4 regions of the Kitasatospora nipponensis genome follow, and region 4 is predicted to be linked to each of the others. Evidence: riboswitches for the same ligand, from Rfam matches in the RefSeq annotation. Region 4 holds a riboswitch; each other region holds the start of a gene.

Region 1 (5,055 bases), on a different contig from region 4:
GAGGATGGCGATGTCGCCGAGCATGGCCTTGCGGCGGTCACCGAAGCCCGGGGCCTTGACGGCGACGGACTTGAAGGTGCCACGGATCTTGTTGACCACCAGGGTCGACAGGGCCTCGCCCTCGACGTCCTCGGCGATGATCAGCAGCGGCTTGCCGCTCTGCATGACCTTCTCGAGGAGCGGGAGCAGGTCCTTGACGGAACCGATCTTGGAGTTGGCGATCAGGATGTACGGGTCGTCGAACGACGCCTCCATCCGCTCCAGGTCGGTGGCGAAGTAGGCCGAGATGTAGCCCTTGTCGAAGCGCATGCCCTCGGTGAGCTCGAGCTCCAGACCGAAGGTGTTGCTCTCCTCGACGGTGATGACGCCTTCCTTGCCGACCTTGTCCATGGCCTCGGCGATGAGCTCGCCGATCTGGGTGTCGGCGGCCGAGATGGAGGCGGTCGAAGCGATCTGCTCCTTGGTCTCCACGTCCTTGGCCTGGGCGAGCAGCTGGTCCGAGACGGCCGCGACGGCCTTCTCGATACCGCGCTTGAGCGCCATCGGGTTGGCGCCGGCCGCGACGTTGCGCAGGCCCTCGCGAACGAGCGCCTGGGCCAGCACGGTGGCGGTGGTGGTGCCGTCGCCCGCGACGTCGTCGGTCTTCTTGGCGACCTCCTTGACGAGCTCCGCGCCGATCTTCTCGTAGGGGTCCTCGAGCTCGATCTCCTTGGCGATGGAGACGCCGTCGTTGGTGATCGTGGGGGCGCCCCACTTCTTCTCAAGGACGACGTTGCGGCCCTTGGGGCCCAGCGTCACCTTGACGGCGTCGGCAAGCTGGTTCATGCCGCGCTCAAGGCCGCGGCGAGCTTCCTCGTCAAACGCGATGATCTTGGCCATCGGAAGTGGTCCTCCAGGACACGGTCGACTGCTCGGACCAGAGGTGCCCGCGACGGACGGCCCTGGTATGCGGGGGTCCTGTCCCCTACCGCTCCCGGGGGCCTCACCGGCCGGTCCGTTTGTCACTCTCAAGCTGAGAGTGCTAACGCCAATGATTAGCACTCTCGCATGGCGAGTGCAAGCTCTATGGGGCAACGCGCCAGAACGGCGGCAGGCCCGCACCGGGTCCCCAGCGGGGACGGGTGCGGGCCTGCGCCGAACAGAACCGACCAGCTCAAGGCCGAGCCGAGGCTCCGAGGTTCGGAAAGGTCAGACCGCCGCGCGGACCATGTCCGCCTGCGGGCCCTTCTGCCCCTGGGAGATCTCGAACTCGACCCGCTGGCCCTCCTCGAGGGTGCGGTAGCCGTCCATCTGGATCGCGCTGTAGTGGACGAACACGTCCGCACCACCGTCGACCGCGATGAAGCCGTAGCCCTTCTCCGCGTTGAACCACTTGACGGTGCCCTGAGCCATTCCGAACTCCCCTAGTGCTGTGCTGGCCCTTCACGTGCCCGCAGGTCGCGGGCCCGGGTCTGGTCGGACCGCTCCGAAGGAAACCCCCCTGGGCGCGATCCTTTACGCCGCACCAGCCCACCCCCGAGCGCCAGTTGGCGCTGGCGAAGCAGGCGAGTGCGTCGACCGCGGCTGAATGTATCCGCATCGGCGCCCTCTGCAACAGGCCCACTCACCGCAAATTCGGTCGGGCCGCTAAGGGATATGCGGGGAGGAATGCGACAGAAGTCTGCATTCCGGCCGGGACATAGCGGACGAAAACCGCGAATTGTCCAAAGAATTCTGACGAGTCGCCGACAGGCCTCGGAGGAGAGCACGGAAGCCATGTCTCATGGGACGGACACCACCCTATGCCCTGCCGGCGACCGGCTCGGACCGCGCGCCCCGCGCGGGGCCTCCGGGCCCCGGACGCCCCGCAGGGCGCCGCACCGGCCGGCCGGTGGGCCGGATGGCACGACGCCCTGCGGGGGTCGTGAACGGGGCGCTGTGCCCCGGGGACTGAGTCCTCGTCAGCAGCCGCCGGCCACGGCCGGGATGATCGAGACGCTCGCGCCGTCCGCGATCTCGGTGGCCAGCCCCTCGGCGAAACGCACGTCGTCGTCGTTCACGTAGACGTTCACGAAACGGCGCAGCTTGCCTGCGTCGTCCAGCACGCGGGCGCTGATTCCGGCGTGGTTCTTCTCCAGGTCGGCGATGACCTCGGCCAGGGTGGCGCCCTCGGCACTCACCTCGGCGGATCCGCCGGTGTAGGTGCGCAGGATGGTCGGGATGCGGACGGTGGCACTCATGGGGGATCTCCTCGTTTGCAAACTTTGCAAAGCTGGTCAGGACGCCGGCGGACAGCCCGCTGCCCGCAGCGTCGAAACGGGGCGGCCGACGGTCAGGAGGACGCCAGGCCGGCGGCCCGGAAGGACTCCAGGGTCGGCCGGATGGTCGTGGTCAGCCCGGCGTCCGAGACGGCGTCCAGCGTCTTGAGACCGTCCCCGGTGTTGATCGCCACCGTCTCCTTCGAGGGGTCCAACTGACCGCTCTCCACCAACTTCTTCAGCACGCCGATGGTCACGCCACCGGCCGTCTCGGCGAAGATGCCCTCGGTGCGGGCCAGCAGCCTGATCGCCTCGACCACCTCGGCGTCGGTGACGTCCTCGACCGCGCCCCCCGTGCGCCGCGCGATGTCCAGCACGTACGGTCCGTCGGCCGGGTTGCCGATCGCCAGCGACTTGGCGATGGTGTCCGGCTTGACCGGGCGGATCACGTCCAGGCCGGCCTTGAAGGCCGTGGAGACCGGCGAGCAGCCGGCCGCCTGGGCCCCGAAGATCCGGTAGGGCCGGTCCTCGACCAGGCCCAGCTTGATCAGCTCCTGCAGGCCCTTGTCGATCTTGGTCAGCTGGGAGCCCGAGGCGATCGGGATGACCAGCTGCTCCGGCAGCCGCCAGCCGAGCTGCTCGCAGATCTCGTAGGCCAGCGTCTTGGAGCCCTCGCCGTAGTACGGGCGCAGGTTGACGTTGACGAAGCCCCAGCCCTCGCCGGCCGGGTCGCCGATCAGCTCGGAGCAGAACCGGTTCACGTCGTCGTAGTTGCCCTCGATGCCGACCAGCTCGCCGCCGTACACCCCGGCCATGACGACCTTGCCCTGCTCGAGGTCGTGCGGGATGAAGACGCAGGACTTGAACCCGGCCCGGGCGGCCGCCGCGCCCACCGCGCCGGCCAGGTTGCCGGTGGAGGAGCAGGAGAGCGTGGTGAAGTCGAAGGCCCGGGCGGCCTCGATCGCGCAGGCCACCACCCGGTCCTTGAAGGAGTGGGTGGGGTTGCCGGAGTCGTCCTTGACGTGCAGCTGAGCGGTGAACCCGAGCTCGCGGCCCAGGTTGTCGGCCTTGACCAGCGGGGTCCAGCCGGGGTTCAGGTTGGGCTTGCCGGCCACGTCCGCGGGCACCGGCAGGAGCGGGGCGTAACGCCAGATCGAGGCCGGGCCGGCCTCGATCCGCTTGCGCAGCTCGGCCGCGTCGTAGCCCTCGAAGTCGTAGGCGATCTCCAGCGGGCCGAAGCACTCCAGGCACGCGAAGCTGGGACCGAGGGGGAACCGGGTGCCGCACTCACGACAGGACAGCGCGGTGGCGGGTCCGAGGTCGACGGTGGTCGAAGCAGGGGTAGCGGTAGCCATGATGGCGGAGGCCTCTCTCCTCATCTTCCCCGTGACGCGGTCGCGCCACAGGCCGGAATTGGCACCTGTCCCGCCGGGCCGAAGGCGCCGGACGAGAAGGTTGCCGGGACGTCGACGGGCCGTTCCCTCAGTCCCTCTGGATGAGCTCTGTGAAGTTGTGGTCCTGCTCGGCGACCGACCCCGGCGTGCGAAGGTCTGATCGCGGTACGAAGACTGTATCCGAAGGCCGGGACGCAGACCCCGGGTGTCCGCAACGCGAGACGCTTTCTACAAGGAGTGAGATCTTGCCTGCCGAGCCGAACCCCGCGCTCCTTCCGGAGGCCGCCAGCTGGCTGAGCCGCCGGTCCTGGACCGCGGCCGAACGACCCGTGACCGACCTGCTGGCCGCCAAACGGGCGGCCGGGGCGGCCGGCACGGTCAGCGTGGTGCTGCCCGCGCTGGACGAGGAGTCCACGGTCGGTGAGATCGTCCGGGTGATCCGCCGCGAGCTGATGGAGCGCCTGCCGCTGGTGGACGAGCTGGTGGTGGTCGACTCCGGCTCCGCGGACCGCACCGCCGAGGTGGCGGCCGCCGCCGGCGCCCGGGTCGTGCACCGCGACGCGATACTGCCGCGCCTGCCGGCGGTGCCCGGCAAGGGCGAGGTGCTCTGGCGCTCGCTGCTGGTCACCCGCGGCCAGATCGTCTGTTTCGTCGACGCCGACCTGCGCGAGTTCGACCCCGTCTTCGTCTCCGGGATCGTCGGCCCGCTGCTCACCGACCCCGCGATCCAGCTGGTCAAGGCGATGTACGACCGTCCGCTGGAGACCGACGGCGCGGTGGTGCCGGCCGGCGGCGGACGGGTCACCGAGCTGGTCGCCCGGCCGCTGCTCAACCTGCACTGGCCGCAGCTGGCCGGCTTCGTGCAGCCGCTCGGCGGCGAGTACGCGGCCCGCCGCTCGCTGCTGGAGCGGCTGCACTTCCCGACCGGCTACGGCGTGGAGCTGGGCCTGCTGGTGGACGCGCTGGAGCTGGTGGGCCTGGACGCACTCGCCCAGGTGGACGTCGGCGTGCGCCACCACCGCCACCAGGACGGTCAGGCACTGGGCCGGATGGCCGCGACCATCTACCGCACCGCACTCGAACGGTTGGACCGCACCCACCGGTTGAAGGCCTCCGACGACCTGGCCCGCCCGGTGCTGACCCAGTTCTCCCGCTCCGCGCGGACCAGCGGTTTCATCGCCCACAGCCACCCGGTGACCGCCGTGGAGCGCCCGCCGATGATCGAGCTGCCGGAGTACCCGACGTTTGGCACCGGTGGACCACGGCAAGGTTGAAGACATGGCCGATCTCACGAGTGCTCGTGTCCTGGTGGCTTCCAACCGGGGTCCGGTCTCCTTCAGCAGCGGGCCCGACGGGTCGCTGACGCTGCGCCGCGGCGGCGGCGGGCTGGTCTCCGGGCTCTCCGCGATCGACGATCCGAACGC
Region 2 (5,055 bases), on a different contig from region 4:
GCCCCGCGGCCCGGCGGCGCCCCGGCCCCCCTGGTCAGCTACCTGCTGATCGTCGTCAACTGCCTGGTCTTCCTGGCCGGCCCGGACGGCGTCAACCCCTCCTACGGGGCGAGCACCGCGCAGCGGGCCTGCGCGGCGCAGCGCTACCAGCAGCGGTGGGGCGCGGTCCCCGCCGAGCTGCTGAGCGACCGTCCGCTGACCGCGGCGCAGCTGGCCCGGACGGCCCCCGCGGTGGCCGACTGCCCGGCCCGCGCCACGCCCGGCAAGATCCCGGTCCTGTCGGTGCTCAGCTCGCTCTTCGTGCACGGCGGCTGGCTGCACCTGCTCGGCAACATGCTCTTCCTCTATGTCTTCGGTCCCGGGCTGGAGGAGCGCCTGGGCCGGTTCCGCTTCCTCGGCTGCTACCTGGCGCTGGGCGCACTGGCCGCCTACGGCTACGCGCTCACGACCGCCGGCGGCGCCCAGGCGCTGCGGCCGCTGGTCGGCGCCTCCGGCGCGATCTCCGCGGTGCTCGGCGGCTACCTGCGGCTCTACCCCAGGGCCCGGGTCACCGCGCTGGTCCCGATGCTGCTCTTCCTGCCGCTGCGGCTGCCGGCCTGGCTGGTGCTCGGCCTCTGGTTCGCCGTCCAGTGGTGGTCGGCCGGCCAGGCCGCTCCGGGGGTGGCCTACCTGGCCCACGTAATCGGCTTCGCGGCGGGGTACCTGACGGTCTGGGCCGCCGCGGCCCGCGGCCGCCTGCCCGCCCGCCCCGACTCGGCGGCTGCCGGTGGCGCCGCCGGGCGCTGAGCCGGCCGGCACCCGCTGCCCCGCCTCCCCTCCACCAGTACGGTGGTCCCGACGTCCCCCGGCCCCAGGAGCCCCGCCATGATCACCGCCATCGTGCTCATCAAGACCAGCGTCGACCGGATCCCCGAGATCGCCGAGGCGATCGCCGCCATCGACGGGGTGAGCGAGGTCTACTCGGTGACCGGCGGCTACGACCTGGTGGCGATGGTGCGGGTGCGCCGGCACGACGACCTGGCCGACGTGATCCCCGGCCGCCTCAACAAGGTGCCGGGCGTCGAGCACACCGAGACCCAGATCGCCTTCCGCACCTACTCGCAGCACGACCTCGAAGCCGCCTTCGCGCTGGGCCTGGACGGCTGAGGGGCGGGCGGCCCACCACGGGCCGGCCGCCCCCGCCCGCCGCGTCAGCGCCGGGTGTCCGCCACGCAGCGCCCGCCCTCGTTGCGGTAGCTCCAACGCGCCCCGTCGGTGACCAGCTCGCGCACCGCGGTCAGGAAGCGGTCCAGGTGCTCGTCGGGGGTGCCGGCGCCGAAGCTGACCCGGATCGCGTTCAGGCTGCGCTCGCCGGGCAGCGAAGGCTCCGGCGCCCCGCACTCGGAGGGCGCCGCCTCCTCGCCCCCGAGCAGCGTGCGCACCAGCGGGTGCGCGCAGAAGAGCCCGTCGCGCACGCCGATGCCGTACTCGGCGGAGAGCGCGGCCGAGAAGTGCGAGCTGTTCCAGCCCTGGACGACGAAGGAGAGCACCCCGACCCGGGCCGCCTCGGTGCCGAACAGGCTCAGCACCCGGACCTCGGGGATCTGCGCCAGGCCCGCCTGCAGCAGGTCGATCAGCTGCTGCTCGCGGGCCTGCAGGGCGTCGAAACCGGCCTCGGTCAGCGCCCGGCAGGCGGAGGCGACGGCGTAGGCGCCGATCACGTTGGGCGAGCCGGCCTCGTGCCGGGCCGGTCCGCGCTGCCACTCGACGGCCACCGAGCCGTCCACCTCGCGGGCCACCGTGCGGCTCGCGCCGCCGCCGGCCAGGTACGGCTCGGCCGCGTCCAGCCAGTCGGCCCGGCCGGCCAGCACGCCCGCGCCGAAGGGGGCGTAGAGCTTGTGGCCGGAGAAGGCGATCCAGTCGACGCCGAGCTCGCGCACCGAGACCCGGTGGTGCGGGGCGAGCTGGGCGGCGTCCAGCACCACCCGGGCGCCGTGCCGGTGGGCGACCTCGGTCAGCTCGGCCACCGGCCACAGCTCGCCGGTCACGTTGGAGGCGCCGGTCACGCAGAACAGCCGCGGCCCCTCGGGGTTCGCCGCCAGCGCCTCGTCCAGCGCGGCGACCGCCTCGGCGTGCGAGCGCGGGGCCCGCAGGTAGCTGACGGTCAGGCCCTCGCGGCGCCAGGGCAGCAGCGAGGCGTGGTGCTCGGTCTCGAAGGCGAAGACCCGGGTGCCGGCCGGCAGCACGCCCGCCAGCAGGTTGAGCGAGTCGGTGGTGGCCCGGGTGAAGACCACCTGGTCGCCCTCGCGCAGGTCCAGGAACTCCTCGACGGTGCGCCGGCTCTGCTCGAAGAGGTCGGTGGATAGCTGCGAGAGGTAGCCGGCGCCGCGGTGCACGCTGCCGTAGTAGGGGGCGTAGGCGGCCACGTCGTCCCAGACCCGCTGGAGGGCCGGGGCGCTGGCGGCGTAGTCGAGCGCGGCGTAAACCACCTTCTCGCCGCTCACCAGCGGGACCTCGACGTCGGAACCGAGGACGGCGAGCGGGGCACAGACGGATGCGGAGACGACGGACATGGTGAGGCACTCCCTCGGGGGTTCTGGACCCCGGGAGTGCTGATGAGACACCGGTGGTCCGCGCTTGCCGGGCGAACCTATCGTCGCCTGGCCCGGTCTTCACCCAGGGCACCCCGCCACGGACGGAGGGTTGCCGGACAGCAAGCTGGGGCTTGTCGCGCTGTCACTCATGACCTGACGAAGACTGTAGGCACCCGGTCGAGGAGTGGTCAAATACCGTCCCGCCATTCGGACCAGTGGTGGGACGGCGGACGGCGCGACGGGCCGGCACCGATGTCCGGTGCCGGCCCGTCGGGGCTCGCTCAGCGCGCGGTGGCCTCGGCCCAGCGCTTGAGGGTGTCCTGCGCCGCGCCCGTGTCGATGGCGGCCGCGGTGCGGACCATCGCCGTCGCCAGCTGCTCCACCAGCGGGGCCTCGGTCAGGTCGAGCGCGACCAGGGCCGCCGCCGAGTTCAGCACCACGGCGTCGCGCACCGGGCCGCGCTCGCCGGCCAGCACCCGGCGGGCCACGTCCGCGTTGTAGCCGGCGTCCGCACCGCGCAGCTTCTCGAGGCCGACCAGCTCGATGCCCAGCTCACGCGGGTCCAGGGTCACCTCGGTGACCTCCCCGCCGCGCACCACCCAGACCTGCGAGGTGGAGCAGACGGTCAGCTCGTCCAGGCCGTCGTCGCCGCGGAAGACCAGCGCGCTGGAGCCGCGCCGCGCCAGCACGCCGGCGATCAGGCCCGCCAGCCGGGTGTCGAAGCAGCCGACCGCGTGCGCCGTCACCTTGGCCGGGTTGGTCAGCGGACCGAGGATGTTGAAGGCGGTGGGCACCCCCAGGTCACGGCGGGCGGGAGCGGCGTGCCGCATCGCGGGATGGAACCTGGCCGCGAAGCAGAAGGTCAGCCCGACCTCCTCGGCCACCTCCGCCACCCGCCGGGCGTCCAGGTCCAGCCGGATCCCCAGGCGCTCCAGCACGTCGGAGGAGCCGCTCGCCGAGGAGGCCGCCCGGTTGCCGTGCTTGACCACCTTGGCGCCGGCCGCGGCCGCGACGATGGCCGACATGGTGGAGATGTTGACGGTCTTCGCCCGGTCGCCGCCGGTGCCCACGATGTCCACCGCGGGTCCCGGGATGTGCAGCGGCTCGGCGTGGGCGTACATCGCCTCGACCAGACCCAGCACCTCGTCGACCGTCTCGCCCTTGGCCCGCAGCGCGACCATGAAGCCGGCCACCTGGGCCCCGCTGGCCTCGCCGCTCATGATCCGGTCCATCGCCCAGGCCGCCTCGGCCTGCGCGAGGTCGGAGCCGTCCAGCAGCGTGCTCAGGATGTCGGGCCAGGTGCTGACCACCTGCGCGGGGTCCTGACCGCCGTTCGCAGGGTTCACATTCACCATGGCCGACTCCAGCTCGCGTCCGTGTAGCGCCGAGGGGCCCGCGGCCCCGGAGAACGCTGCCAGCCTAGCGATCGGGCACCGGCCGCCGTCCTGCCCCGCGCGACCCTTCTCTCCTGCTGAGACGGCCCGCCCGCGGCCGTGTCCTCCCGCGTTCCGACCGGCGGGACGGACCTTGTCCGACCCTCGGGACGCCGTCGCGCGGGCCACCCCGGTGGGGCGACCCGCGCGGCGCGTCGTCGGCGCGGTCAGCGCGGGCGGTGACCCGCGCGGCGCGTCGTCAGCGCGAGAGGCTGCGCGCGCCGAGCCGGGCGCGCAGCAGGGTGGCGGTGGACTCGGCCAGCGCCATCGGGTCGACCGGGTGCGCGATGGCCGCGTCCGCCCGGCTCCAGGCGGCCAGCCAGCTGTCCTGCGGGCGCCCGATCAGCACCAGCACCGGCGGGCAGCCGTAGATCTCGTCCTTCACCTGGCGGGCCAGCCCCAGACCGCCGGCCGGGACGGCCTCGCCGTCCAGGATGCAGAGGTCGATCCCGCCCTTCTCCAGGGCGCGGAGCACGGCCGGGGTGGTCGCGCACTCCAGGTAGGTCAGCTCGGGCAGGTCGGCGGCGGGCCGGCGGCCGAGCGCCTCGGTGACCTGCGCGCGAGTGTTGCGGTCGTCGCTGTAGACGAGAACGGTGACTGTCTCGTCGCTCGTGTGCGTCATCGGCCCTGCTCCCAGGTGTTCAGACAAGGTGCCCCGCTCCGTCGCGAGCCTCCGCGGCAGGGCGGGGCGCGAATGTGATCCGGACCACGTCCACCACTTCCGGATGCTACTCCCGATCACCCGTCCCGGTGAGCGTGCGGCGCGATCTCTTCCGGATACCGTCGGTGGGCGGCCGACACGCGGCACCACCGCGGCGAGCCGACGGGGTGTCACCCACCCGGAGGAGTGGCCGTCACCCTCGGGGGCACAGACCACCCGTACGGCTCACCTCCTACCCCAGCCCGGCCCCGCCCGCCGTCAGGACGCGCCCGGCAGACGGGTGGTCGACCCGAACCTGCCATCAGAAAAGTCGCACCGGTGCGGGAATCACGCCTGGTCGGGCCGCCGGGGCCGGCTCGCGCCGTCGTCCGCGCGGCCATCCGGGCAT
Region 3 (5,055 bases), on a different contig from region 4:
CGCGTGGTCGCCGCCGGCCGAGCTGGGGTTCATCGCGGCGGCCGTCAGGGTGGCCAGCACCCCGGCCTCGGCGGGGGCGGAGTTCACCCAGCCGAAGAACCGCGGGTGCCCGTTGCCCATCGGCGCGGGCAGCACGTCGGCGGCGACGGCGGTCAGCAGCTCGTCCAGCGGCCGGCCGGCGTGCGGCAGGGGCGCGGTCAGCAGTGCCTGGCGCGCAGCGGGGTCCATCGGCTGCCAGACCGGACCGGTCGGGACCGCCGCCAGGTAGTCGGCGACCAGGTCGGCGGTGCGGTGGGCGGCGTCGCGAAAGGGCTGCTCGGGCATGGCGCCGATGGTACGTCGCCGGTGCCACCGGCCCACCGCCCGGGCGTGGGCGACGGCGTCGTGAGGGGGTGCGGGGGTGGCCCGGCGCGGGCGCGGGGCGGGTGGGCGGCCGGTCAGTCCAGCGAGCCGGACAGGTGCGCGGAGGAGCGGCAGTCCCGGGCGATCTCCTGGTTGGTCAGCTTGGCGCACAGGCGCTGGGAGGCGCCCGCGTCGGTGTAGTTGACGGTGTAGTAGCTGACCATGCCGTCCACGCAGGCCTTGCGCTGCCAGCCGTCGGCGGCGCTGGCGCACTGCTGGCCGACCCAGTCCTCGCGGTCCAGGTTGTACTTCATGGTGCGCGAGCCCACCCCGCGGCTGCAGTCGTTCGCGCCCCCGGTGGCCTGCGCGTTCAGGCACCACTTGAGGGCCTGGGCGTAGACGTCGGGGTGGTTGGCGTAGTCGTGCGAGGAGAGGTAGAAGGTCGGCGCGTAGAAGTAGCAGGCGGACTGGAAGAGGGCCGGCTGCTCGGGGCACGGGTAGAGCGGCTCGGCGGCCAGCTTGTCGGCCGGCACCAGGGCCTTGGCCTTCTCGTCCTCCTCGTCCGGGCCGAAGAGCTGCATGAACAGGCCCTCCGAGCAGGTGACGATCCGGCTCTGCGAGCCGAACTCGCTGCACAGGTCGCGGGCCTTGGCCACGTCCTGGTTGGCGACGAACATGGTGCCGTGGCCCACGCCGTGCACGCACGGGCCGCTCATCGCGGGCTGGCAGAGCTTGAGCAGGTCCTTGGCCGGGTCGCTGGAGGCCGCCAGCATCTCCTCGACCGCGCCGTGCAGGTAGCCGGCCGCGCAGGTGTCGTGCGGGAAGGAGAGCACCTTGGCGAAGTCGTGGTTGTAGCGCTTGACCGCCGCGTGGCCCAGCTCGTGGGCGATCGGGTGGCAGAAGCGGACGGTGTAGGGGAGCTTCTTGGTGATCTGGTCGAGGTCGGCCAGCGCCACCCCGGGATCGGTGGCGTCCATCTCGGCCATCAGCTTGTTGCGCAGGGTGCTGCGGGTCCACACCGCCGGGTCGCCGGTGGGGGAGGGCGAGCCGGCGCCCGGTACGACGGCCGGGCGGGCGGCGGTGGAGCCGGCCGCGGCGGGTGCGCCGGCCGAGGCGGCGGGCGCCGCGCTCGGCGGGGTCCACTGCGTGACGGCCACCGCGCCGAGGCCCAGAGCCCCGAGCAGGAATGCGGTGAGAATCGCAAAGATGCGCGGGTGCATGACGGCTCAGTTCCCCCGGTGATCGAATTGGACGGACACCCGCTCATCCTCGCCTGTGCCCGACCGATTCCCGACATCGGGTGCGCCGTTCGGGGTGTCGTGCCGCGCCGATCGGCGCAGTGCGATAGGGCCTCTCGACCGGGGGTCGGGTGCGGGCGCTGTGGCACCATGCGGGTGGGGCCGTGAACGTCCCCGGCCCCACCCGCACCCACCTGGAGTAGCACGGATGGCAGACACCTCCTCTGACCTGGTCTTCCGCCCCGCGACGGCGCAGGACATCGCCGCCCTCGTCGACCTCGTGGAGTCCGCGTACCGCGGCGAGGCCAGCCGGGCCGGCTGGACCACCGAGGCGGACCTGCTGGACGGCCGGCGCACCGACAGCGTCTCGGTGGCCGAGACGCTCGCCCGGACCGACACCGAGGTGCTGCTCGCCGAGCGTTCCGGCGAACTGCTCGCCTGCTGCACGGTGGAGCGGCGCGGCGCGGGCGGCGCGTACTTCGGCATGTTCTCGGTGCGGCCCGCGCAGCAGGGCGGCGGGGTGGGCCGGGCGGTGCTCGCCGAGGCCGAGCGCTACGTCCGCGAGGAGTGGGGTGCGGCGGAGCTGGAGATGACGGTGATCGTCCAGCGCGCCGACCTGATCGCCTGGTACGAGCGGCGCGGCTTCGCGCGCACCGGCGAGCTCTCGCCGTTCCCGTACGGCGACGAGCGGTTCGGCATCCCCAAGCGCCCCGACCTGGCCTTCGAGCGGCTGGTCAAGGCGCTGTAGCGGACGGGGCGGTCAGCCGACCGGGACCGGTGCCGGCTGCCCGGCGGGGACGGGCGCCGCGACGGGCGCGGGGGTGAAGGGGCGGCCGTCCAGCGTCCAGTGCGGGTCGGGGACGATCTCCAGTGCGGCGTACACGTGGGCGGCCACGTCCACGTGGCGGACCTCGGCCACCGGCGCGCCGGGCAGCAGGCCCGGGCCGCTGGCCGCCACCCAGGCGGTGCGCTCCAGCTCGCTGCGCCCGCCGTGGCCGCCCTGGTCGAGGTGGCCGTGGTCGGTCACCACGATGACCGTCCACTCCTCCTCGGCGTGGTTCGGCCGCTCGCGCAGGGCCGCCAGCAGGCGTCCGAGCCGGGCGTCGGCGGCCAGGATCGAGGCGCGGTACTCCTCGCCGCAGCCCAGGAAGTGCGCCGTCTCGTCGACCGCGCCGAGGTAGACGAAGGTGGCCTGCGGGTCGTCGTCCCCGCTCAGCACGGTGACCGCCTCGGCGGTCACCCGCTCGTCGCAGACCTCCCAGGCCTGCGGGGTGTCCTCCAGCGGCGCGATGTAGGAGAGCCGGCCGGGCGCCGCGAAGAGCGGGCCGCCCTGCCGGGCCAGGAAGAGCGGCTCCCAGCCGCCCACCGCGAAGGTCCGGCGCCGGTGCGTGGCGGCCAGCCGGGTGGTGAAGTCCGGGAAGACGTCCAGGCGGTGGCCGCCGAAGTGGTTGCCGAGGACGCCGTGCTTGGCCACCGTCACCCCGGTGACGACGGTCGCCCAGCACGGGCCCGACATGGTCGGGGTCGCCTCGTCCACCACCACCGGGGCCAGGAAGCCGGCCGCGGCGACCGCGTCGAGGTGCGGGGTGGCCAGCTCCGGCAGCAGGTCGAGGCGGACGCCGTCGATCCCGACGACCAGGACACGGCGGCGGCCGGCGGGCCAGAGGCTGGACACAGGGGGACTCCGATCGGTCGGGTCACGGCACGGGGGCGGGGTGGCCCGCGCGGGAGATCCGCAGGTGGGCGGGGCTCGACGGGCACCCTAACCGCAGCGGGCGGGCCCCGGGAGGGGGCGGAGGGGCCCGCACCGGTGGCCCCTTGGGGAGGAGCTCGAACAGTTCTCCTGGAGTCCCCCTGGTGTTCGCCTGGAGGTGGGGTCGCGTTCCGGTCCGGCGCGGCGTCAGGCCGCTCTGATTGACGGGCTCGACACGGCGTTCGTACACTCGCACCGGCGATGAATGTCAGCCATGGGCCCCGGCCGGCTGACTGGCAACCCTCCTCTGCGGTGGGGTGCCCCGGGGATAAGCCGGGCGGCATCGAACGCATGCCGCAAGCGCAGCACGTCCTGGGGCGGGGATGGAGACGGTCATGCAGCAGCCGAGCGGCGCGAGTTTCGCTGTCCGGCTCCGGCTGGTGGCCAGGCTGGACATCGACCTGCTGCGGCACGCCAGCTCCCTCTGTCGCTGAGGCCACCCCTCCCGCGAGGCCGTCGGCCGCGCGGGGTGTGTCCGCCCCGGCCAGTGCGGTCCGGGCGGGCGGGATCCCCCCTCACCTTCACGTTCCGTCAGGTCCGGCCCTTCGCACGGCGGGAGCGCAGCGACGCGCCCCCGGACCGGTGCGCCCTGTTCCAGGAGTACGGATGTCCACGATCCTCGCGCGTGCCGCGCGCGAAGTCCCCAGATCGCTGCCCCCGGGCCGCGAACGCGAGTTCGGCCGGTTGCGCGAGGCGCTGGACCGCTGCCTCGGCGGCGCCGGCGGCGTGGTCGCGCTGAACGGCTCGGTGGGCAGCGGTCGCAGTGAACTGCTCGACGCCTTCTCGGAGTTGGCCGCCGACCAGGGGGCCAAGGTGCTGGTCGCCACCGGCTCGCCGCTGGAGCGCGAGTTCCCGCTCGGGCTGGTCCAGCAACTGCTGCAGAGCGCCGGTCTCACGCTCGGCGCCGACGACCCGTGGCAGCTGCCGGACCAGCCGGACCCGGCGCGGCCGGCGCACCAGCCGCGGCTGGACCAGCGCACCCTGCACCTGCTCTGCGCGCGGATCCTCGCGCTGGCCGAGCGCGCGCCGGTGCTGATCGCGGTGGACGACCGGCAGGACGCCGACGTGCCGTCGCTGGAGTTCCTGCTCTACCTGGTGCGGCGCACCCGCAGCGCCCGGGTGCTCACCGTGCTCAGCTCGCGCGAGACGATGACCCCGCCCAACCCCTTCTTCGAGGTCGAGCTGGCCCGCCAGCCGCACCACGAGCGGGTCCGGCTGGGACTGCTGCCGGTCGAGCTCGTCGCCGACCTGCTGACCGAGCGCTTCGGCGCGCGGGCCGCGGCCCGGCTGACCCCCCAGGCACACGCGCTGACCGGGGGGAACCCCTTGCTGGTACGGGCCCTGATGGAGGATCAGGGGGCGCCGACGGAGCGTCAGGTGGCGGGAGCGGCGGTGCACGGTGCCGCCGTACACGGTGCCGCGGCGGTGGCCGACGGCGGGCCGGCTGAGCTGCTGGTGGGCGAGAGCTACCGGCGCGGACTGATGAACTGCCTGCACCGGATGGACCCGCTCGCGCTGCGCTGCGCGCGGGGCGTCGCGGTGCTCGGCCCCGGCGCCGAACCGGCGCAGCTGGCCGAACTCCTCCTGCTCGCACCCGACTCGCTGGCCCGCGCCCGGTACCTGCTGGACGCCTCCGGGCTCTTCGGGCAGGGCGGCTTCCGGCACCCCAGCGGCGCCGGCGACCTGCTCGCGGCGATGAGCCCGGCCGAACTCGCCGGCCTG
Region 4 (5,055 bases):
GCGGCCGAGGGGCGGGACGGTCGCAGGCGGCGTCAGCGCACGCCCGCGGATGGGGTCAGCGACCGGCGCGACAGCTCGTCGCCGTCACGCGGCGCAGGTCGATGTGCCTGCGAGTCACCAGAAATCCAGCCATGCGGGCACTATGCGTGGTGATCGGCCCGCGCGTCAAATCCCTGTTCGAACCGCTGCGCCGGCGGCTGCCCGCCGCCGTGAAGCCGCCCGTCAGCACGGCCCGTTCGGGGTGCGGACCAGCAGGAAGGCGGTGCGCCGCCGCAGGGTGAATCCGATCGACTCGTAGAGCCGGATGGCGCGGGCGTTCGCGGCCGCGGTGTGCAGGAACGGGGTGTCCCCGCGGTCCCTGATGCCCGCCGCCACCGCGCGGACCAGCCGGGTGGCCAGCCCCCGGCCACGGTGGTCCGGGTCGGTGCAGACCGCGCTGATCTCCGTCCAGCCCGGCGGCCGCAACCGCTCGCCGGCCATGGCGACGAGCCGCCCATCGTGCCGCAGGCCCAGGTACCGGCCGAGCTCGATGGTGCGCGGCAGGAACGGGCCCGGCTGGGTACGGGCGATCAGGTCGAGGATCTCGGGCACGTCGTCGGGGCCCAGGTGCACCGCCTCCGGCGCCGGCTCGGCCCGCAGTGCGGTGTCGACCAGTTGGACACCGGCGATCAGGTCCACGACCTGCCACGCGTGCGGTGGCGTGGTCGTCCCACTGACCGGGGTGAGCGTTCCCGGTCCGACCAGGGCGGCGAGGTCCTCCCAGGCGCGGGGGTCCTGCGGATCGGCGAGGGCGGTGAACGGGGAGACGTCCGTCGGGTAGCGGGCGGCCCGGCCGACGCGCTCGGCGAACCGGGCGTGCGGGCCGGTGAGCGCGGCCCAGGAGGGGTTGTCCAGGAGGTGCGGCGCGAGCGGGCACGCCGACTGCGGAGGGCGGGTACTGGTAGGCATGCTGACGCTCCGTCAGGAGTTGGTGCTCGGCAGGCCGGGCGAGTTGACCTGCGAGGCGACGGGGGCGAAGTCACCCGGGGCGTTCCGGGGCACGCCACGACGCGGGTGGCCATGGACGGGGAGAGCACGCCGCGGAAGGCGTGCGTCAGGAGGCCGTCAGCCCCGACAGAGGGCGCTGCTGACCCGGAGCAGGTCGATGTGGCGACTCAGGAACGCCGCGGCGCGACCGTGGCGGCGCCATGCGGCCATCCCCGGACCTGCGTACATCGCCGTCACCGTCGCCGTTCCGCCCGCAGCGGGGCCTCGCACTCACCGAACCGAATCTCCTTCGGTCGCTGGTCGGTCAAGGTAGGCGCACCGCGCGAGGAATGTCAACGCCCCGACGGTCGTGGCCCAAGTGCCTTGACCGGCAGGCCTGCTGAATCGCTGTTCGGCCTGTTCAGGATTGTGCCGAACGCCGGTGTCGGGTTACGGTGCAGCCAGGTCATGAGTGTCAGCGTCAAGCCCTGGCTTGCTGCACGGCAACCCTCCTCCAAGCGGCGGGGTGCTCCAGGTGACGACCAGGCGGTGCCGAGGACGGTGCCGCAAGCGCGGGCTCGCGGTGGCGAGCGGATCGGGACGGAGGTGACGGCGGTGCGGCAGACCCCTGAGCGGTTCGCGGTCATCACGGTCGACGCCCGGTGCCGGGTCACCACCAGGTACTCGCGGCGTCACATCGATCTGCAGCGGGTCGCCACCGCGCTCTGTCCGGCGTAGGCGTACGCCCTGGTGCGGCCCGTCGGCACGTCCCGGCCCGCCGCCTAGCCCGCACCCCTGCCTACACCCGCACCCCCGCCCCGCCCGGCCTCAACCCGCCGTGCCAACTACCCGTGGCAGCGGCTTCGTTCGCGGTGCCACGTCGCCGGCCGAGCCGGCGGCGCGGGCCGGCGCGGGGACCACGCACGGGCAGCGCCGCGGCAGCGCGCGGGCCGTGCCGAAGCAGCCCGCGACAGCGCGGCGACAGCCCCCCGAACAGGAAGCGGAACACCCGTGCCCGACACCCCATCACCCCTGCACCTGGCCGTGGCCCTGGACGGCGCCGGCTGGCATCCCGCGGCCTGGCGCGAGCCCGAGGCGCGGCCCGACGAGCTGTTCACCGCCCGCTACTGGGCCGACCTGGTCACCGAGGCCGAGCGCGGCCTGCTGGACCTGGTGACCATCGAGGACTCGCTGGGACTGCAGTCCGCCCTCCCCCTCGAGCCCGACGAGCGGACCGACCAGGTGCGCGGCCGGCTGGACGCGGTCCTGATCGCCGCCCGGGTCGCACCGCTGACCCGGCGGATCGGCCTGATCCCGGCCGCCGTGGTCACCCACACCGAGCCGTTCCACCTCTCCAAGGCGATCGCCACCCTCGACCATGTGAGCTCCGGGCGCGCCGGGGTCCAGGTCAGGGTCTCCGGCCGCCCCGACGAGGCCGCGCACTTCGGACGCCGTTCGCTGCCACCCCTGCGGATCGAGGACCTCGACTCGCCGGCGCAGCGGGACCTGGTCCGGGACCTCTTCGCCGAGGCGGCCGACTACGTCGAGGTCCTGCGACGGCTCTGGGACAGCTGGGAGGACGACGCCGAGATCCGCGACGTGGCCACCGGCCGCTTCGTCGACCGCGCCAAGCTGCACTACATCGACTTCGAGGGCAGCAGGTTCAGCGTCCGCGGGCCCTCGATCACCCCGCGCCCGCCGCAGGGCCAGCCCGTCGTCGCCGCGCTGGCGCACCGCGACGAGCCCTTCCGGCTGGTCGGCCGCTCGGCCGACCTGGGCTTCGTCACCCCGCAGGACGCCGGGCAGGCCCGGTCGATCGTCGCCGACATCCGCGAGGCCCAGGCCGCCGCGGGCCGGGCCGACGAGACGGTGCACGTCTTCGGCGACCTGGTGGTCCTCCTCGACGACACGCCCGGCGCCGCCGCCGACCGCAAGGCCCGCCTGGACGAGCGGGCCGGCGCCGACCACCCCGGCGACGCGCTGTTCTTCACCGGCACCGCCGTCGAACTCGCGGACCTCCTGGAGGAGTTGCAGCGCAGCGGCCTCACCGGCTTCCGCCTGCGGCCGGCCGTCCTGCCGCACGACCTGGAGCAGATCACCCGCCGTCTGGTGCCCGAGCTGCAGCGCCGCGGCGCCTTCCGCACCGCCTACGAGGCGCCCACCCTGCGCGGGCTGCTCGGCCTGCCGCGCCCCGCCAACCGCTACACCTCCGTCTGAGCCGGAAGGACCGCACGCGCCATGAGCAAGCCCGTCAAGCAGATCCATCTCGCCGCGCACTTCCCGGGCGTGAACAACACCACCGTGTGGAGCGACCCGGCCGCCGGCAGCCAGATCGACTTCAGCTCCTTCGTCCACCTCGCCCGGACCGCCGAACGCGCCAGGTTCGACTTCCTCTTCCTGGCCGAGGGGTTGCGGCTGCGCGAGCAGAACGGGGAGATCTACGACCTGGACGTGGTGGGACGGCCGGACACCTTCACCGTGCTGGCCGCGCTGGCCGCCGTCACCGACCGGCTCGGCCTGGCCGGGACCATCAACTCCACCTTCAACGAACCCTACGAGGTGGCCCGCCAGTTCGCCTCCCTGGACCACCTGTCGGCCGGGCGCGCGGCCTGGAACGTCGTCACCTCCTGGGACGAGTTCACCGGCGAGAACTTCCGCCGCGGCGGGTTCCTGGCGGAGCGGGACCGCTACCAGCGGGCCCGCCAGTTCCTGGCCGCGACCTGGGAGTTGTTCGACTCCTGGCGGGGCGACGAGATCGTCGCGGACAAGGCCTCCGGCGTCTTCCTGGGCGACCCGCGGGCCGGCCGGTTCGAGCACCACGACAGCCAGTTCGACATCACCGGCCGGTTCACCGTGCCGCGCAGCCCGCAGGGGCGACCGGTGGTCTTCCAGGCGGGCGACTCCGAGCAGGGCCGGGAGTTCGCCGCCTCGTCCGCCGACGCCATCTTCAGTCGGCACGGCACGCTGGAGGCGGGCCAGGCCTTCTACGCCGACGTCAAGGCACGCCTCGCCCGCTACGGCCGCTCCCCCGACGCCCTGAAGATCCTGCCCGCCGTCACCTTCGTCCTGGGCGACACCGACGCCGAGGCACAGCAGAAGGCCGAGCTGATCCGCCGTCAGCAGGTGAGCGGCCAGAGCGCGATCAAGCTCCTGGAGCAGCTCTGGAACCGTGACCTCAGCGGCTACGACCCCGACGGTCCGCTGCCGACCGTGGACCCGCTGCTCGGCGAGCACACCGTCGCCCGCGGCCGGGCCTCGGTGCGGATGCACCGCGACCCGCTCGCCGTCGCCGACCAGTGGCGCGCGCTGGCCGAGGCCAAGAGCCTCTCGATCCGGGAGCTGGTCATCGAGGTCACCGGACGGCAGTCCTTCGTCGGCACCCCGGCGCACGTCGCCGAGGCGCTCAACGCGTTCGTGCAGGCCGACGGCAGCGACGGGTTCATCCTCGCCCCGCACCTGACGCCCGGCGGCCTGGACGAGTTCGCCGACACCGTCGTCCCGCTGCTCCAGGAGCGGGGGGTGTTCCGCACCGAGTACCAGGGCGACACCCTGCGCGACCACCTCGGGCTCGGCGAGCCTGCCCGGGCCCACACCGGCCCGGCCACCGCGTCGAACCCGCCCGCGTCCGTGCCCCACTGACAGGAACCCCGCCATGACCGACACCCCGCTCACGGTTCTCGACCTCGTGCCGATCTCCTCCGGTTCCACCGCGCCACAGGCGCTGCGCAACAGCATCGACCTGGCCCGGCAGGCCGAACAACTGGGCTACGCGCGCTACTGGTTCGCCGAGCACCACCTCAACCCCGGGGTGGCGGGCACCTCCCCCGCCGTCGTCCTCGCGCTCACCGCGGCCGCGACCTCGACCATCCGGCTGGGGGCCGGGGCGGTCCAACTCGGGCACCGCACCGCGCTGTCCACCGTCGAGGAGTTCGGGCTGCTCGACGCGCTGCACCCCGGCCGCTTCGACCTGGGCCTGGGCCGCTCCGGCGGCCGGCCCGCGCCGGCCGATCCTCAGGCACCGGCCGATCCGCAGGCACCGGCGGACCCGCGGCAGGCACCCGCCGACCGGGAACCCGCGCTGGTGGGCGC

What was found. Region 4 has a riboswitch for S-adenosylmethionine ahead of ABD323_RS12960 (putative leader peptide). Riboswitches for the same ligand answer to the same signal wherever they lie in the genome.
Region 1: it holds a riboswitch for S-adenosylmethionine, as region 4 does, so the genes downstream of both, thrC (threonine synthase) here and ABD323_RS12960 (putative leader peptide) in region 4, are expected to answer to the same signal.
Region 2: it holds a riboswitch for S-adenosylmethionine, as region 4 does, so the genes downstream of both, ABD323_RS21760 (aminotransferase class V-fold PLP-dependent enzyme) here and ABD323_RS12960 (putative leader peptide) in region 4, are expected to answer to the same signal.
Region 3: it holds a riboswitch for S-adenosylmethionine, as region 4 does, so the genes downstream of both, ABD323_RS35650 (AAA family ATPase) here and ABD323_RS12960 (putative leader peptide) in region 4, are expected to answer to the same signal.

Annotation. Positions count from the first base shown of each region.
Region 1 is NZ_BAAALF010000044.1:18,196-23,250, forward strand. Features, by position in the region: gene groL (chaperonin GroEL) at 1-879, opposite strand, end outside; gene ABD323_RS15170 (cold-shock protein) at 1,189-1,392, opposite strand; gene ABD323_RS15175 (MoaD/ThiS family protein) at 1,941-2,219, opposite strand; gene thrC (threonine synthase) at 2,312-3,592, opposite strand; SAM riboswitch class I at 3,610-3,739, opposite strand; gene ABD323_RS15185 (glucosyl-3-phosphoglycerate synthase) at 3,877-4,905, shown strand; gene ABD323_RS15190 (alpha,alpha-trehalose-phosphate synthase (UDP-forming)) at 4,910-5,055, shown strand, end outside.
Region 2 is NZ_BAAALF010000080.1:24,052-29,106, reverse strand. Features, by position in the region: gene ABD323_RS21770 (rhomboid family intramembrane serine protease) at 1-786, shown strand, start outside; gene ABD323_RS21765 (Lrp/AsnC family transcriptional regulator) at 865-1,146, shown strand; gene ABD323_RS21760 (aminotransferase class V-fold PLP-dependent enzyme) at 1,191-2,552, opposite strand; SAM riboswitch class IV at 2,608-2,727, opposite strand; gene trpD (anthranilate phosphoribosyltransferase) at 2,855-3,928, opposite strand; gene ABD323_RS21750 (response regulator) at 4,206-4,628, opposite strand.
Region 3 is NZ_BAAALF010000224.1:142-5,196, reverse strand. Features, by position in the region: gene ABD323_RS35670 (pyridoxal phosphate-dependent decarboxylase family protein) at 1-324, opposite strand, end outside; gene ABD323_RS35665 (hypothetical protein) at 438-1,562, opposite strand; gene ABD323_RS35660 (GNAT family N-acetyltransferase) at 1,789-2,328, shown strand; gene ABD323_RS35655 (alkaline phosphatase family protein) at 2,341-3,255, opposite strand; SAM riboswitch class IV at 3,531-3,642, shown strand; partial or broken gene ABD323_RS35650 (AAA family ATPase) at 3,940-5,055, shown strand, end outside.
Region 4 is NZ_BAAALF010000035.1:22,846-27,900, forward strand. Features, by position in the region: gene ABD323_RS12955 (GNAT family N-acetyltransferase) at 223-948, opposite strand; SAM riboswitch class IV at 1,431-1,545, shown strand; gene ABD323_RS12960 (putative leader peptide) at 1,582-1,704, shown strand; gene ABD323_RS12965 (LLM class flavin-dependent oxidoreductase) at 1,978-3,183, shown strand; gene ABD323_RS12970 (NtaA/DmoA family FMN-dependent monooxygenase) at 3,205-4,605, shown strand; gene ABD323_RS12975 (LLM class flavin-dependent oxidoreductase) at 4,619-5,055, shown strand, end outside.